Regions from separate parts of the Pseudomonas sp. A genome, predicted to be linked through region 4. Evidence: predicted binding sites of a transcription regulator. Region 4 holds the regulator's gene; each other region holds the start of a gene.
The links. The regulator sigma-54, encoded in region 4, starts transcription at its own class of promoters, with help from an activator protein. The targets are predictions, from matches to a motif close to ANTGGCATNNANNTTGCTNT.
Positions count from the first base shown of each region.

Region 1: the regulator sigma-54 is predicted to act here: its motif matches at 1,558-1,577, upstream of AC0MAZ_RS11975 (CmpA/NrtA family ABC transporter substrate-binding protein).
Region 2: the regulator sigma-54 is predicted to act here: its motif matches at 1,960-1,979, upstream of nirB (nitrite reductase large subunit NirB).
Region 3: the regulator sigma-54 is predicted to act here: its motif matches at 2,974-2,993, upstream of AC0MAZ_RS22240 (flagellar basal body rod protein FlgF).

Region 1 is NZ_CM149873.1:2,626,532-2,630,831, reverse strand. It holds gene rmf (ribosome modulation factor) at 43-252, shown strand; gene AC0MAZ_RS11980 (quinone-dependent dihydroorotate dehydrogenase) at 467-1,492, opposite strand; gene AC0MAZ_RS11975 (CmpA/NrtA family ABC transporter substrate-binding protein) at 1,619-2,833, shown strand; gene AC0MAZ_RS11970 (ANTAR domain-containing response regulator) at 2,844-3,419, shown strand; gene AC0MAZ_RS11965 (nitrate/nitrite transporter) at 3,724-4,300, shown strand, end outside.
Region 2 is NZ_CM149873.1:2,066,313-2,070,612, forward strand. It holds gene nirB (nitrite reductase large subunit NirB) at 1-1,831, opposite strand, end outside; gene AC0MAZ_RS09390 (molybdopterin-dependent oxidoreductase) at 2,092-4,300, opposite strand, start outside.
Region 3 is NZ_CM149873.1:4,980,091-4,984,390, forward strand. It holds gene AC0MAZ_RS22225 (flagellar basal body P-ring protein FlgI) at 1-554, opposite strand, end outside; gene flgH (flagellar basal body L-ring protein FlgH) at 567-1,262, opposite strand; gene flgG (flagellar basal-body rod protein FlgG) at 1,342-2,127, opposite strand; gene AC0MAZ_RS22240 (flagellar basal body rod protein FlgF) at 2,176-2,916, opposite strand; gene AC0MAZ_RS22245 (beta strand repeat-containing protein) at 3,134-4,300, opposite strand, start outside.
Region 4 is NZ_CM149873.1:5,578,908-5,583,207, reverse strand. It holds gene rapZ (RNase adapter RapZ) at 1-555, opposite strand, end outside; gene ptsN (PTS IIA-like nitrogen regulatory protein PtsN) at 558-1,022, opposite strand; gene hpf (ribosome hibernation-promoting factor, HPF/YfiA family) at 1,035-1,343, opposite strand; gene AC0MAZ_RS24880 (RNA polymerase factor sigma-54) at 1,422-2,921, opposite strand; gene lptB (LPS export ABC transporter ATP-binding protein) at 3,095-3,820, opposite strand; gene lptA (lipopolysaccharide transport periplasmic protein LptA) at 3,821-4,300, opposite strand, start outside.

The DNA of each region.
Region 1 (4,300 bases), 2.9 Mb from region 4:
TCAGTCAACAAGTGAGGGCAATACCTTATGAGTGGAAAAAGAATGAAACGTAGTTCCGAGGAGAAAGAAAAAGCACGCGGTTTTCTTTACGGCATACAAGGTAAATCCCGAGAACTGTGCCCAAAACAGGAAGGTACAGCTGGCCATCAAAACTGGATGAACGGTTGGCGCAACGGCCGTGAAGCATACTGGAATGCAGAGACCGGCATCGCTGGCATTTCTACCCGAAACGAGAACCACGCACTTGGCTGAACGAGGACACTGAATTCGAGTCACCATGCGCGCCCTATCCGGGCGGCGGGCTGCGGCCCAGGGGCCCCTTTGAAGGGGCCCTTTTTTATGCCCTTTTTTTCATCCTATCCGGCGGGCAACGTGGGAGCGGGCTTGCCCCGCGATGGCGTCCGCCCAGGCAACTTGTCCTGGCGCCATCGCGGGACAAGCCCGCCCCCACGGCTACCGGTTCATTTCATGCTTTCGGCATCGCGGCAATGGCATCCACTGCTTCACGAATCAGCGACGGGCCTTTATAGATGAAGCCCGAATAGATCTGCACCAGACTCGCCCCTGCGGCGATCTTCTCGGCCGCATGACGCCCCTCGGTGATCCCGCCCGCCGCAATGATCGGCAGCTTGCCACCCAGCTCACCAGCGAGCACTTTCACCGTGTGAGTGCTCTTTTCCAGCACCGGCGCACCCGACAAACCACCAGCCTCGCCACCGAACGGCAGGCCTTCGACGCCCTCGCGCCCCAGGGTGGTGTTGGTGGCGATCACCGCATCCATCCCCGATTCGACCAACGCCGCCGCCACCAGGGCGGTCTCCTCGTCACTCATGTCCGGCGCGATCTTGATCGCCAGCGGTACGCGCTTGCCGTTTGCCTGCGCCAATTGCTCACGGCGCTCGGCCAGGGCATCGAGCAGTTGCTTGAGCGAATCGCCGAACTGCAGCGAACGCAGGCCGGGGGTATTCGGCGAGCTGACGTTGACGGTGATGTAGCTGGCGTCGTTGTAGACCTTCTCCAGGCAGATCAGGTAGTCGTCCTGGGCCCGCTCGACCGGGGTGTCGAAGTTTTTGCCGATGTTGATACCCAACACGCCGGTGTACTTCGCGGCACGCACCCGCGCCAGCAGGTGGTCGACGCCCAGGTTGTTGAAACCCATGCGGTTGATGATGGCCGTGGCCTCCGGCAAGCGGAACAGCCGCGGCTTTGGGTTGCCCGGCTGCGGGCGCGGCGTCACGGTGCCGATCTCGACAAAGCCGAAGCCCAGCTGGGCAAAGCCGTCGATGGCCGCGCCGTTCTTGTCCAGGCCGGCGGCCAGGCCGACCGGGTTGGCGAAGTTCAAGCCCATCACCGTTACCGGCAACGCCGCCGGCTGCTTGCACAGCAGGCCGTTGAGCCCGAGACGGCCACCGGCGCCGATCAGGTCCAGCGAGAGGTCGTGGGAGGTTTCCGGGGAGAGCTTGAACAGCAGCTGGCGGGCCAGGGTATACATGGGCGGGCGGACTCGCGGTGTGTGAGGGGGCGATTATAGCCAGCGCGTCGCCGGGGCGACAGGGCAATGGCACATGGGTTGCTAAGTCCGTTGCATGCAGTCAATCGCGAACGCCCGAGGATTCTCGTGAACACAGCCCTCCCGACAACGCCCCTGGCCTGGGTCAACGGCAGCGACGCGCCGGAAAAGCCCAGCCTGGACATCGGTTTCATGGCCCTGACCGACTGCGCCTCGGTGGTGGTCGCCGCCACCCAGGGCTTCGCCCAGCAGTTCGGCCTGACCCTCAACCTGCGCCGCCAGGCCTCCTGGGCCGGGCTGCGCGACAAGCTGGTCAGTGGCGAACTGGACGCCGCCCATTGCCTCTATGGCCTGGTGTACGCGGTGCACCTGGGCATCGGCGGCGTGCCCGCCAGCCCCCTGGCCGTGCTCATGGGCCTTAACCAGAACGCCCAGGCCATCAATCTCTCCCCCGCGCTGCAGTGCAAGGGCGTGACCAGCCCCGAGGCACTGGCGCGGCTGGTGCACCAACAGGGCGCACAACTGACGTTCGCCCAGACCTTTCCGACTGGCACCCATGCCCTGTGGCTTTACTACTGGCTGGCCAGCCAGGGCATCCACCCGCTGCGCGACGTGACCAGCGTGGTGGTGCCCCCTGCGCAGATGGCCGCCCACCTGCAGGCCGGGCGCATCGACGGCTTCTGTGTCGGCGAACCCTGGTCGGCGGACGCCGTCGCCAAGGGGCAGGGCTTCACCCTGGCCACCAGCCAGTCGATCTGGCCCGACCATCCGGAAAAGGTCCTGGCCAGTGCCCGCGGCTTCGTCGAACAGTACCCCAACAGCACCCGGGCGCTAATCAAGTCGGTACTCGCCGCCGCACGCTTCATCGAGCAGAGCCAGGAGAATCGCCGTGGCACGGCGCAACTGCTCAGCGGCAGCGCCTACCTGGGCTCCCCGGTCGGCAGCATCGAGCCGCGCCTGATCGGCGACTACCAGGATGGCCTGGGCCATCGCTGGCACGATCCCCACGGCCTGCGCCTGTTCGACCAGGGTCGGGCCAACCTGCCGTACCTGTCCGATGGCATGTGGTTCATGACCCAGTTCCGCCGCTGGGGCCTGCTGCGTGACGACCCGGACTACCTGGCGGTCGCCAGCCAGGTGCAGCAGCTGACGCTGTACCGCGAAGCCGCCACGGCGTTGGGCGTACCTTGTGCCGACCCGCCCATGCGCAGCAGCCTGCTGATCGACGGCAGCCGCTGGGACGGCAGCGACCCCCATGGCTATGCGCGCAGCTTCGCACTGCACGCCCTGGACGCGGCGCCTGACGCCCGCGCCCATCGCTGAGGGTCCAGCCATGTTGCGTATCCTGCTGATCGACGACACGGAAAAAAAAGTCGGCCGCCTCAAGGCCGCCCTGATCGAGGCCGGCTTCGAGGTGATCGAGGCCAGCAGCCTGAGCATCGACCTGCCCGCGTGTGTCGAAACGGTGCACCCGGACGTGGTGCTGATCGATACCGAGTCACCAGGCCGGGACGTGATGGAACAGGTGGTGCTGGTCAGCCGCGACCGCCCGCGTCCCATCGTGCTGTTCACCGACGAGCATGACCCCGGTGTGATGCGCCAGGCGATCCAGGCCGGGGTCAGCGCCTACATCGTCGAGGGTATCCAGACCACGCGGCTGCAACCGATCCTTGATGTGGCCATGGCCCGCTTCGAAAGCGACCAGGCGCTCAAGGCTCAACTGCTGGCCCGCGACCAGCAGTTGGCCGAGCGCAAGCTCATCGAGCAGGCCAAGGGCCTGCTGATGAAGATGAAGGACTGCAACGAGGAACAGGCCTACACCCTGATGCGCCGCCAGGCCATGAGCCGCCAGCAGAAGCTGATCCAGGTGGCGGAACAGATCATTGCCATGTCGCAGATGCTGGGGTAGCGCCATCCGTACCGACGTTACGCCCCTCTGTAGGAGCGGCCTTGTGCCGCGAAAGGGGCGCGCAGCGGCCCCAAGATTTCAGGGTTTACATAAAGATCGCTGGGGCCGCTTTGCGGCCCTTTCGCGACACAAGGCCGCTCCTACAGGGTTCGCGCGAGACTGGATATTGGCCCGCCTCTTGCTCTGAAAACCCCGGTAGCCAACGGCGGTTGCCCCCATACCCTGACAAAGACGTCGCTCGCCCCTCCACAGCCATGGACCGGGCAGCGGCGTCTTTTCGTTTCCGCGCCCAACGAGGTGTTCGATGAATACGAGCTTCTGGAAATCCGGGCATGTGCCCACGCTGTTCGCCGCCTTCCTGTATTTCGACCTGAGCTTCATGGTCTGGTACCTGCTCGGCCCCCTGGCGGTGCAGATCGCCGCCGACCTGCAACTGAGCGCACAACAGCGGGGCCTGATGGTGGCCACGCCGATCCTCGCCGGCGCGGTACTGCGCTTCGCCATGGGCCTGCTGGTCGATCGCCTGTCACCCAAGACCGCCGGGCTGATCGGCCAGGTCATCGTGATCGTCGCCCTGGCCTGCGCCTGGCACCTGGGGGTGCGCAGCTACGAGCAGGCGTTGCTGCTGGGTGTGTTCCTCGGCTTCGCTGGGGCCTCGTTCGCCGTGTCCCTGCCACTGGCCTCGCAGTGGTATCCACCCCAGCACCAGGGCAAGGCCATGGGCATCGCCGGCGCCGGCAACTCCGGCACGGTGTTCGCCGCGCTGCTGGCCCCGGCGCTGGCGGCAGGCTTCGGCTGGAACAATGTGTTCGGCTTCGCCGTGCTGCCCTTGCTGCTGACCCTTGTGCTGTTCGCCCTGCTGGCGCGCAATGCCCCGCAAC
Region 2 (4,300 bases), 2.3 Mb from region 4:
ACAGGTCGATGCGCTGGCCGCCGGTGATCTTGGTGTAGAGGTCGTATTTCTGCGCCACCTGGCCGATCACGATCAGCTTTTGCGGGGTGATTTCGCCGCCGGGAATGCGCGGCACCACCGAGTAGGTGCCGTTTTTCTGCATGTTGGCCATGAAGGTGTCGTTGGTGTCCTGCAGCGGCACCAGCGCCGGGTCCATGATCGGCTGGTTCCAGCACGAGGCGAGGATGTTGCCTACCGCCGGCTTGCAGATGTCGCAACCCACGTGGCCCTTGCCATGGCGTTCGAGCAGCTCGCTGAAGGTGCGGATGCCCTCCACCCGCACCAATGCGTAGAGTTCCTGGCGGGTGTAGGCGAAGTGCTCGCACAGGCTCTTGTCTACCGTCACGCCACGGGCGGTCAGTTCGTGTTCGAACACCTGCTTGAGCAGGGCTGCGCAACCACCACAGCCGCTGGCGGCCTTGGTACAGCCCTTGACGGCGGCAAGGTCGGCGCAACCACTGTCGATGGCGGCGCACACCGCACCCTTTCTGACGTTGTGGCAGGAGCAGATGGTCGCGCTGTCGGGCAGCGCATCGGCGCCCAGGGCCGGCGCGCCACCGCCTTGCGGCAGGATCAGCGCGGCCGGGTCGGCCGGCAGGGCGATGCCATTCTGGGCATACTGCAGCAAGGTGTCGTAGTAGCTGTTGTCGCCCACCAGCACCGCGCCGAGCACCTGCTTGCCGCTGGCATCCACCACCAGCCGGCGGTAGGCGCTGTTGGCCTCGTCGATGAAGCGGTAGCTGCGTGCGCCGGGCGTGGCGCCGTGGGCATCGCCGATCGAGCCGACATCCACGCCCAGCAGCTTGAGCTTGGTCGACATGTCGGCGCCGGTGAAGTCGTCCGCCGCCTCGCCCAGCAGCCGCGCGGCCAGGTTGCGCGCCATGGCGTAGCCGGGGGCGACCAGGCCGAATACGCTGCCGTTCCACGACGCGCACTCGCCGATGGCGAAGATCCGCGGATCGCTGGTCCTGCACTGGCTGTCGATCACAACACCTCCGCGCGCGGCGATCTCCAGACCACAGGCCCGGCCCAGGGCGTCCTGTGGGCGAATGCCGGCGGAAAAGACGATCAGGTCGGTCTCCAGGTGTTCGCCACCGTCGAAGTTCATCCGGTAGCGGTACTGCTCGCCAGCGCTGATCGACTGGGTCGCGCGGGACAGGTGCACGCCCACGCCGAGGGCCTCGATCCGTGCCTTGAGCGCCGCGCCGCCTTCGCTGTCCAGCTGTACCGGCATCAGGCGTGGGGCGAACTCCACCACATGCGCCTCCAGGCCCAGGGACTTGAGGGCGTTGGCCGCCTCGAGGCCGAGCAGGCCGCCACCGACCACCACGCCACGCCGGGCATCCGCGGCGGCGGCGCGTATCGCGTCGAGGTCCTCGAGGGTGCGGTAGACCAGGCGCGCATTGCCGCTGGAGCCTTCGATCGGCGGCACGAACGGGTAGGAGCCGGTGGCCAGGATCAACTGGTCGTAGCCCAGGCGCCCCTCGGCGGTGAGCAGTTCCTGGCGCTCGCGATCGATGTCCAGCACCGCTTCGCCCAGGTGCAGGTGCACGCCGTGGCGGCTGTAGTAGTCCGGGGCGCACAGGGCCAGGGTCTCGGCGCAGCTGCCGGTGAAATACTCCGACAGGTGCACCCGGTCGTAGGCGCGCTGGCGCTCCTCGCCGAACACATGCAGCTCGAAGTGTGCCGTGGCGCCGCGTTCGATCAACTGCTCGACGCAGTGATGGCCGACCATGCCATTGCCGACGATGACCAGTCGTGCTCGTTGTGCCTCGTTCGCTGTTGCCTGCATAGCCGATCCTCGATCACGGAAAACGAAAAAGGCGCCTGGAGCCGAAGCTCCAGGCGCCTTTGCCTGTACTCATCAGTGTGAGGCCCCTGTTGACCGCCGTTGGTCGTTGGGGCTGTTGTGCATTGGGTGAAGCAGGGAGTGTGCCAGGCTTCCGGTCATCGCGGGGCAAGCCCGCTCCCACAAGGGTTGCAGCTTTGGGCGTGTGCTGGCCAGGTGGTGCGGGCGCACAAGCAGGGTGCAGCCCTCACCACCGTGGTGCATCAATACACATCCCGCCGGTAGCGCTTGTCCCGCCCCAACCCTTCGACATACGCCGCTGCCGCGGCCTCGTCCAGGCCGCCGTGCTGCGCCACCACCTGGCGCAAGGCCGCATCCACATCCCGGGCCATGCGCTGGGCATCGCCACAGACATACACATGCGCGCCGTCCTGCAGCCAGCGCCACAGCTCGGCGCCCTGTTCCAGCAGGCGTTGCTGCACATAGATCTTCTGCGGCTGGTCGCGGGAGAACGCGGTGCTCAGGCGCACATGGCCCTGTGCTTCCCAAGCCAGCAACTGCTCGCGATAGTAGAAGTCGTGCTCCTCGTGCTGCTCGCCGAAGAACAGCCAGTTGCGGCCAGACGCAGCGCGTTCCCGGCGTTCTTCGAGAAACGCCCGGAAGGGCGCGATGCCGGTGCCGGGGCCGATCATTACGATGGGCGTGCCGTCGTCGTCGGGCAGGCGGAAGTGTCTGGATGGTTGGGCAAAGATGGCCACTTCGACGTCCGCAGCACGGTCGGCGAGAAAGGCCGAGCAGACCCCCTTGCGTTCACCGTAGCGCACTGTGGACACCGTCAGGTGCACCTGCCCGGGATGCGCCTTGGGGCTTGAGCTGATCGAGTACAGCCGCGGTTGCAAGGGCTTGAGCAAGGTCAGCCAACGGCTCAGTGGCCATTGCCGGGGAAACTCGCGCAATACATCGGCCAGTTGCCGGCCCCATAGCCAGTCCTTGAGCGCGGTCTTGCACTCAGGCTGCAACAACTGTTGCAGAGAGGGTGCGTTTTCGCTGAGCGCTTCGAGCTGTCGTGGCGTGACACGGGCGATCTCCAGATGCCGCTCCAGCGCCAGGCTCAGGGGCATCGGCGTCTGACCTTCAAGCTCGACCGCGGCCTGGCCATCGAGTTGCATCAGGCTGAGCAGCTCCTGGACCAGCGCCGGGCAGTTGCGCGGCCACACGCCCAGGGCATCACCGGGCTGATAGTCCAGGCCGCTACTCGTGAGGTCGAACACCAGTTGGCGGGTTTCCTTGGTCGAGCCAGGGCCGTTGAGCAGGCGGTTCTGCACCAGGCGCGCAGGCCATGGCTGGTGCCTGCCGTGAGATTCGGCGGTTGCTGGTGCCGATGTCGCGGGGGTGTTTGTGCCGAGGGCCGCCAGCAGGGCCTCGAGCCACGCACTGAATGCGGCATCGAAATCCGGCTCGCAGTCGACCCGCTCCAGCAGACGCTGGCCGCCCAGTTCCGCCAGGCGCTGGTCGAGCTTGCGACCGAAGCCGCAGAACTGGTCGTAGCTGGAGTCGCCCAGGGCCAGTACCGCATAGGGCAGCTTGACGCAATCGACGTCGCCCGCGCCCTGCAGGGCCTGCCAGAACGAGGCGCCACTGTCCGGGGCGTCGCCGTCGCCGAAGGTGCTGGCAATCAGCAGTACGCTGGCGCAGCCGCGCAGTTGCGCCGGGCTGACACCTTCCATGCTGCTGAGCTCCACCGTCAGCCCCGCTTCGCGCAGGCGTTTCGCGCAGCGCTCGGCCAGCGCCTCGCCGTTGCCGGTCTGCGAGGCCCACAGCACGCGATGGCAAGGTAATCCCGCCTGTGCCTGAGGCTGGGCGAACAGCCCCGCCAGCAGACCATCGACGAACAGGCGTCGGGTCGGCGCCAGCGGTGCGTTAGCCGGCAGGCTTGGCACGCCTTCGGCCCGCGCCTGTTGCAGGCCGAGCAGGAAACCTTGCAGGTAATGCCGCTCCTCCTCGGCAAGCACCGGGGCAGGCTGTGTCTCCAGGCCCAGCAGGCGGGCGAGGGTGGCGGTCGGCATGGTGACGGGCTCCGAAGGAATGGCGACGTTCAGGTCGAGGGCCTCGATGCGTTCGCCCGCGACCCGTTCGAGGGTCACGGCGCAGTACTTGAAGGCCGGTTGCAGCGAGGTGGGGTCGACGGCGTCGCTGGTCACCGCGTTGATCGCCAACTGCTCGCCGTACAGGTCGTTCCAGTGGAAGGGTGCGAAGCAGCCACCGGGCAGCACCCGGTCGCTGAGGCGGGCCGGCAGCAGCGCCTGGCCACGGCGTGAGCGGATCGCCACCTGGTCCTTGTCGCGGATGCCCAGGCGCCGGGCATCGTCGGGGTGGATCTCGACGAAGGGGCCGGGCTCGAGCCGGTTCAGGCTCGGGACCTTGCCGGTCTTGGTCAGGGTGTGCCACTGGTGTTGTACGCGGCCGGTGTTG
Region 3 (4,300 bases), 600 kb from region 4:
TTGAATCCGCTCGGCACCGCGCGCTCGACCGAGGCCCCGCCGGGAATGCGACCGGCCGACGGAACGTTGACGGTGATCTTCGAGCCGTCGCGACCTTCGGCATCAAAGCCACCCACCACCAGATTGCCCTGGGCGATGGCGTAGACGTTGCCGTCGATACCCTTGAGCGGCGTCATCAACAGACTGCCGCCACGCAGGCTCTTGGAGTTGCCGATGGAAGACACGGTGATATCGACCACCTGGCCGGGCTTGGCGAATGCCGGCAAGTCGGCATGCACCGACACGGCGGCAACGTTCTTCAACTGCACGTTGCCCGACCCCGGCGGCACCTTGATACCAAACTGCGACAACATGTTGTTGAAGGTCTGCAGGGTGAACGGTGTCTGGGTGGTCTGGTCACCCGTGCCGTTGAGGCCCACCACCAGGCCGTAGCCGATCAGCTGGTTGGCGCGCACGCCGGAAATGCTGGCGATATCCTTCAGGCGCTCGGCGTGAGCACCGAACGCACAGGACAGAAGCAGGGTCGCGGCAATCAACCGCCTAGCGTTGAACATGGTCATCCGTACTCAGAAAGGCCAGAGCGGGCTGATGAAGAAACGGTCCAGCCAACCGGGCTGGCTGGCATCGGCGAACGAGCCGGTGCCCGAATAGGTGATGCGCGCGTCGGCCACGCGAGTGGACGGCACGGTGTTGTCGGTGGCGATGTCGTCGGCACGGATCAGGCCGGCAATGCGCACCAGTTCCTCGCCGGTGTTCAGCGTCATCCACTTCTCGCCGCGCACGGCGATGATGCCGTTGGGCAGCACCTCGGCCACGGTCACCGTGATGGAGCCGGTCAGGGTGTTGCCCTGGGTGGCCTTGCTGTCGCCCTTGGTGGAGCGGTCGCCGCTGTAACCGGCTTCAAGCGTGAGGTCGCCGCTGCCCAGCGGGTTGTTGGTGTTGGGCACGGTGCCGAACAGCGAGGTCAGGCCGATATCGGCCTTGCTGTTCTTCTGGATCTGGGAACCGGCGTTCTTGCTCGCCGAGGTACGCTCGTTCAGGGTGATGGTGATGATGTCACCGACCCGGAACGCCTTGCGATCGGTGTACAGACCCTGCTCGAAACCGGCCTGGTAGATCGAGCCGTTGTTGGCCGCCGCCGGCAACGGGGTGCGCGGCAGGACCGGCGCATAATACGGGTCGTTTGGCTTGGGCGTCGGCGCAACGCAACCAGCCAGCAACACCACCCCCCCCAGGGCGAATACGGACAACAGACGGCTCATGACACTTACCTCATGGTGAAACAGGCGCTGCAACAGCGAGCGGATGATCAGCGGCCCGCCTTGATCGGGCCGCCAGGGCTTACAGCTGCTGGGTGACGAACGACAGCATCTTGTCGGCGGCGGAGATGACCTTGGAGTTCATCTCGTAGGCACGCTGGGTGGTGATCATGTTGACCATTTCTTCCACGGTGCTGACGTTGGACGCCTCCAGGGTTTTCTGCAGGGTGGGGCCGAAACCGTTCAGGCCAGGCGTGCCGATCTGCGGCGCGCCGCTGGCGGCGGTCTCGAGGAACAGGTTGCCGCCGATGGCCTGCAAGCCCGCCGGGTTGATGAAGTCGGCGGTCTGGATGTTGCCGATGACCTGCGCGGCCGGGTTGCCGGGGGTAGTGATCGACACCGTGCCGTCCTGGCCGACAGTGAAGGTCTGGGCATCCGGCGGTACGACGACCGCAGGTTCCAGGGCGAAGCCGTTGGCGGTGACGACCTGGCCGTCGGAGTTCAGGTGGAAGGTACCGTCACGGGTATAGGAGACGGTGCCGTCAGGCTGCAGCACCTGGAAGAAGCCACGACCGTTGACGGCCATGTCCAGCGGATTCTCGGTCGTCTGCAGGCTGCCGGTCTGGAAGTTCTTCTGGGTGCCGACGATACGTACACCGGTACCGACCTGCAGGCCCGAAGGCAGCTCGCTGTCCTGGGTGGACTGCGCACCGGGCTGGCGCTTGATCTGGTACAGCAGGTCCTGAAACTCGGCGCGATCACGCTTGAAGCCAGTGGTCGAGACGTTGGCCAGGTTGTTCGAGATGACCGCCAGGTTGGTATCCTGGGCGGAAAGGCCGGTTTTAGCGACCCAAAGAGCCGGAAGCATTTAGTGTTCTCCTCGTGCGCCTGTTTTACGGCACCCGTTCAAATGTGATTAGCCGATCTGCAAAACCCGAGCCATGGCTTGATCGCCTTCCTCGGCCGCTTTCATCATCTTGACGTGCAACTCGAACTGTCGGGACAGCGCCAGCACCGATGTCATTTCCTCCACGGCATTGACGTTACTGCCTTCGAGGAATCCCGACACCACGCGCACGTTCACGTCCATGTCGGCCGGCTGGCCGCTGGCGGTACGGATCAGCCCGTCCTGGCCCTTGATCATGCCCTTGATGTCAGGGTTGACCAGCTTGATCCGGTCGACCTCGGCCATCACCCGTGGGTCCTCGCCCATGGCGCGGATGCTGATGGTGCCGTCATCGCCGATCTCGACCTTCTGCTCCGGTGGTATGGCGATCGGACCGCCATTGCCGATTACCGCCATGCCGTTGCCGGCGCGCAACACACCGAGGGCGTCAATGTTCAGGCCGCCAGTGCGCACGTAGGCCTCGCTGCCATCGGGGGCCTGCACGGCAATGAAGCCGTTGCCGCTGACCGCCACGTCCAGCTCGCGACCGGTTTCCACCAGCGGACCGGCACTGAAATCGGTGGCCGGCCGTTCGCTCATGGCAAACGCACGCGCCGGAAAGCTGTCGCCGAACACCGGCATCGAACGGGCCTGCTCCAGATCACGCTGGAAGCCGTTGGTGGAAACGTTCGCCAGGTTGTTGGCATGGGCCTTCTGCGCCAGCGCGTTCTGGCTGGCGCCGGTCATGGCCACGTAAAGCATCTTGTCCACAGTCATCCTCCGCTGCACGGGCGATCGATTGCCGGTCGCCGTGGCTGTACGAAGCTTCTAGCAAGTTTCGCGCCAATTACCACAGAAACGACAAAGGCCCCGGTTTACGGGGCCTTTGCCGAAAAGCACGCTGTCAGAGAGACAAAATCTCGGCGGCGAGCGTCTGACAGCGGCAAGGCTTGGCCGCCTGCGGACGCTGTCAGACGCCGCTTGCCTGTCAGGTGATGGTGAAGGTGTCGCCGTTGTTGGTCTGGAACGACTCGATGGTGTTCGAGCCGGCGTACCAGTTGCTGAGCATCACCCCCGAATCGAGGTTGCCGGCATTCCAGTCAGCCTTGGAGAAGATGAAGGCATTGACGCCATCGTTCTGCACCACGACATCCTGGAAGGTCTGGATGTTCTTCAGCACCACCACGTCGACACCTGCGCTACCGGTATCCTGGATCACCACGCCCGCCTTGGAGTAGATCGTGTAGACATCGCTGCCCTCGCCACCGAAGGCGTAGCCGGCCGACATCATGTCCAGGCGATCGGCGCCGGCGCCACCATAGAGTTCGTAGGCAAAACCGTTACCAACCAGGCGATCGTTGCCATCATCGCCATACGCCTTGCCGTTGGTGGTCTGGATGGTGTCGTTGCCGGCATCACCATGGTAGACGGAACCCGTGTCGTTCAGCGCACCGGTGATGGTGTCGTCGCCGTCACCGCCATTGACGACATCCGCCTGGGCGACCTGGGTGTTCGCCGGGCGCGCCAGGGCACCGAAATCGGTGGAGTAGATGCCATCCCCGTAGAGGATGTCATTGCCCGCACCGCCATTGATGACATCGTCGCCTTCGGCGCCGTAGAGCGTGTTCGCACCGGCATCGCCATTGAGCACATCGGCGAACGCGGAGCCCGCCAGCCCTTCGATTCCACTCAGCACATCACCCTCGGCATGCCCGCCAGCCACAGTACCTGCGGCAAGATCGATCGACACGCCGGCATTGCTCGAGATGTACCAGGCCGAATCCCGACCGGCCCCACCATTGATCACATCCGCGCCAGCACCGCCAATGAAGTTCTCGTTCGCAGTGGTCCCCACGAACGTATCGTTGAACGCCGTACCCTCGAAACTCTCGATACTGGTGAACAGGTCATTACCGGTAGCGTTCAGATCGAGCGTAACCCCAGCGCCCTCGCCGGCGAACGTCAACAGATCGACACCTAGCGAGCCATTGAAGTCGTTGGGCTGGTCGTTGGCCACGAAGACATCGCCCGACGACGAGCCGACGAACTTCTCGATGCCCTCGAAGGTATCGCCCTCGGCGATACCGCCATGCACGCCGGTCTTGAGATTCAGGAGAATGCCGGCAGTGCTGTCGCCATACGAAACAGTGTCGAT
Region 4 (4,300 bases):
CACCACATCGGCGTCCACCGGCATGCCGCGCTTGAAGCCGAACGACTCGACCAGGAACGCGGTGCCTGGCTCGGGCTGGTTGAGCAGGCGCAGCTTGATCGAATCGCGCAGCTGGTAGAGGTTCAGATTGGTGGTGTCGATCTTCAGGTCGGCGAGGTCGGCGATCGGCCCGAGCAGCTCGCTTTCCACGCGGATCGCCTCGGCCAGCGAGCGGCTGTCGTTGGTCAGCGGATGGCGGCGGCGGGTTTCCGAGAAGCGCTTGAGCAGGGTGTCTTCGTCGGCGTCCAGGTACAGCACGTCGCACTGGATATGCCGCGAACGTGCCTCATCCAGCAGTTCGGGGAAGCGCGACAGGTGGCTGGGGAGGTTGCGCGCATCGATGGATACCGCGACCTTCGGTTGCAGCAACTCGGTGTTGATCAGCGCGTTTTCCGCCAACTGCGGCAACAACCCGGCAGGCAGGTTGTCGATGCAGTAGTAGCCGTTGTCTTCCAGCACGTCTAGGGCGGTACTCTTGCCGGAGCCGGAGCGGCCGCTGACGATGATCAGGCGCATGTTCAGTGCTCGTTCTGTACGTCCAGGACGACCTGGTAAAGGGTCTCGCTGCTGTCGGCGGCACGCAGGCGATCGCGGACCTCCTTGCGATCGAGCATGCTTGCGATCTGGCGCAGCAGTTCAAGGTGGGCATCGGTGGCGGCTTCCGGGACCAGCAGGACGAACAGCAGGTCGACCGGGGCGCCATCGATGGCATCGTAATCGATGGGGGCATCCAGGTGCAGCAGGGCGCTCACTGGCGCGGTGCAGCCCACAAGCCGGCAGTGGGGAATGGCGATGCCATTGCCAAAACCGGTGGAGCCCAGCTTTTCCCGAGCGATGAGCTTGTCGAAGACGTCTTGCATCTCCAGCTCGGGTACTTGCTCGGCGATCAGGTTGGCGACCTTTTCCAGGGCGCGCTTTTTACTGCCGCCCGGCACGTTCACGAGGGAACGGCCGGGGGTCAGGATGGTTTCAAGTCGGATCATGGATGAGGGGGATCAGCGGGCGGCTGCGCCTTGCAGCAGGCTTTGCTGTTTTTCCTTGTGTTTTTTCAGTTGGCGATCAAGTTTGTCTGCCAGGGCGTCGATCGCCGCATACATGTCTTGATGTTCGGCGTTGGCGACGACTTCGCCACCGGGAATCTGGAGTGTGGCTTCCACCTTCTGCTGCAGCTTCTCGACCTTCATGATCACCGTCGCATTGGTGATCTTGTCGAAATGACCCTCCACGCGGGCGAGCTTTTCGAGCACGTAATCGCGCAGTGGTTGGGTGACTTCTACATGCTGTCCACTGATGTTGACTTGCATACAGCTTCTCCTTTGTTGCCCGTGCATAAAGAGGCAGGTATTGCACCTGCCACTGAAACGCTGTGGCACATCCCGGGGCTACATCAGTCGCTTGCGCTCGCTCGACGGGGCGATGCCCAACGATTCGCGGTACTTGGCGACGGTGCGACGGGCTACCTGGATGCCTTGTGCCTCCAGTAAACCAGCGATCTTGCTGTCACTCAATGGCTTTTTCTGATTTTCCGCCGCCACCAGTTTCTTGATGATCGCGCGGATCGCCGTGGACGAGCATTCGCCGCCTTCGGCGGTGCTCACGTGGCTGGAGAAAAAGTATTTCAGTTCGTAGATGCCGCGCGGGGTGTGCATGTATTTTTGCGTGGTCACCCGGGAAATGGTCGACTCGTGCATGCCCACCGCCTCGGCGATATCGTGCAGCACCAGCGGCTTCATGGCCTCGTCGCCGTGGTCGAGGAAGCCGCGCTGGTGCTCGACGATCTGCGTCGCCACCTTCATCAGCGTCTCGTTGCGGCTCTGCAGGCTCTTGATGAACCAGCGCGCTTCCTGCAACTGGTTGCGCATGAAGGTGTTGTCGGCGCTGGTGTCGGCGCGGCGGACGAAGCCGGCGTACTGCGGGTTGACCCGCAGGCGCGGTACCGCTTCCTGGTTGAGCTCGACCAGCCAGCGCTCGCTGTCCTTGCGCACGATGACGTCAGGCACGACGTACTCGGGCTCGCTGGACTCGATCTGCGAGCCGGGGCGCGGGTTGAGGGTCTGCACCAGTTCGATGACCTGGCGCAGTTCGTCTTCCTTGAGCTTCATGCGGCGCATCAGCTGGCTGTAGTCGCGGCTGCCGAGCAGATCGATGAAGTCGGTGACCAAGCGCTGGGCCTCACTCATCCACGGTGTCGAGGCCGGCAGCTGGCGCAGTTGCAGCAGCAGGCATTCGCCCAGGGAACGGGCGCCAATGCCGGCAGGTTCGAACTGCTGGATGCGGTGCAGCACCGCCTCGACCTCGTCCAGCTCGATGTCGAGCTCCGGATCGAAGCCTGCGCAGATCTCCTCGAGGGTGTCTTCCAGGTAGCCCTGGCTGTTGATGCTGTCGATCAGGGTAACGGCGATCAGGCGGTCGGTGTCGGACATCGGCGCCAGGTTGAGCTGCCACAGCAGGTGGCTCTGCAGACTCTCGCCGACCGAGGTGCGGGTGGTGAAGTCCCACTCGTCGTCATCGTTGCTCGGCAGGCTGCTGGCGCTGGTCTGGTAGATGTCTTCCCAGGCGGTGTCGACCGGCAGTTCGTTGGGGATGCGCTCGGCCCATTCGCCGTCTTCGAGGTTTTCCGCGGTGCTGCTGGTACTGGTTTCCTGGAAACTGTTGTCCTGGACTTCGGCGGTCGGCTTGTTCTCGGCGTTGTCCGCCATCGGATCGCTGTTGTCGAAGTCCTCGCCGTCTTCCTGACGTTCGAGCATCGGATTGGACTCCAGCGCTTCCTGGATTTCCTGCTGGAGGTCCAGGGTGGAGAGCTGAAGCAGACGGATGGCCTGTTGCAACTGCGGGGTCATCGTCAGTTGCTGGCCCATTTTTAGGACGAGCGATGGTTTCATGGCTGGGGCTTGATACCTTGTTGCCGGCGCGCATGCGCCATCCACTACACGGAGGGCGCCTGGGCGCCGATTTTAAGCAAGTTGTATGCCTGAAATTGCAGCGTTTGCCTAGAGCACTGTAACAACTTAAGCCTCGAACAGGCGCTTGCGCCAGTGCTCCGGGCAGGCCGGGGTCAGAGTCGGAACTCGTGCCCCAGGTACACTTCCTTGACCAGCTGGTTGGCCAGGATGGTCTCGGCGTCGCCTTCGGCGATCAGCTGGCCATCGTTGACGATGTAGGCGGTCTCGCAGATGTCCAGGGTCTCGCGAACGTTGTGGTCGGTGATCAGTACGCCGATGCCCTTGTTCTTGAGGTGGTGGATGATCTGCTTGATGTCGCCCACGGAGATCGGGTCGACACCGGCAAAGGGTTCGTCCAGCAGGATGAACTTGGGCGCGGTGGCCAGGGCGCGGGCGATCTCGACGCGGCGGCGTTCACCGCCGGAGAGGCTCATGCCGAGGTTGTCGCGGATGTGGCTGATGTGGAATTCCTGCAGCAGGCTTTCCAGCTCCTTGCGCCGGCCGTCGCGGTCGAGGTCCTTGCGGGTCTCGAGGATGGCCATGATGTTGTCGGCCACCGACAGCTTGCGGAAGATCGAGGCTTCCTGCGGCAGGTAGCCGATACCGGCCTGGGCGCGGCCGTGCATGGGCTGGTGGCTGACGTCGAGGCTGTCGATCAGCACGCGACCCTGGTCGGCCTGGACCAGGCCGACGATCATGTAGAAACAGGTGGTCTTGCCGGCGCCGTTGGGGCCGAGCAGGCCGACGATCTGGCCGCTGTCGATGGACAGGCTGACGTCGCGAACGACCTGCCTGCCCTTGTAGCTCTTGGCCAGGTGCTGGGCTTTGAGGGTTGCCATTTACTCGGCCTTTTTCTTCGGTTGAATGACCATGTCGATGCGCTGACGTGGTGCAGTCACGTTGCCACCGCGACCGGCGGTAGCCACCTGGGTCTTGGTGTTGTAGACGATCTTCTCGCCTTCGGTGGTGTTGCCTTCGTTCTCGACCTTGGCGCGGTCGGTAAGGATCACCGTGTCTTTCTGCGCCTGGTATTGGATGGTCACGGCCCAGCCTTTCATCTTGTCGGGCTTGGCGGCGCTCTGCTGCTGCTCGAAGTAGGCCAGGTTGCCCACCGAGGTGACCACGTCGATGTCGCCGGAGGCGGAGCGGGTCATGGTCACGGTGTTGCCTTTGATCATCATCGAACCTTGGGTGATGATCACGTCGCCGGTGTAGGTGGCAACGCCCTGCTTGTCGTCCAGGTGGGCGTTGTCCGCCTGGATGCGGATCGGCTGGTCACGGTCGTTCGGCAGGGCGAAGGCGCTCGCGCTTCCCAGTGC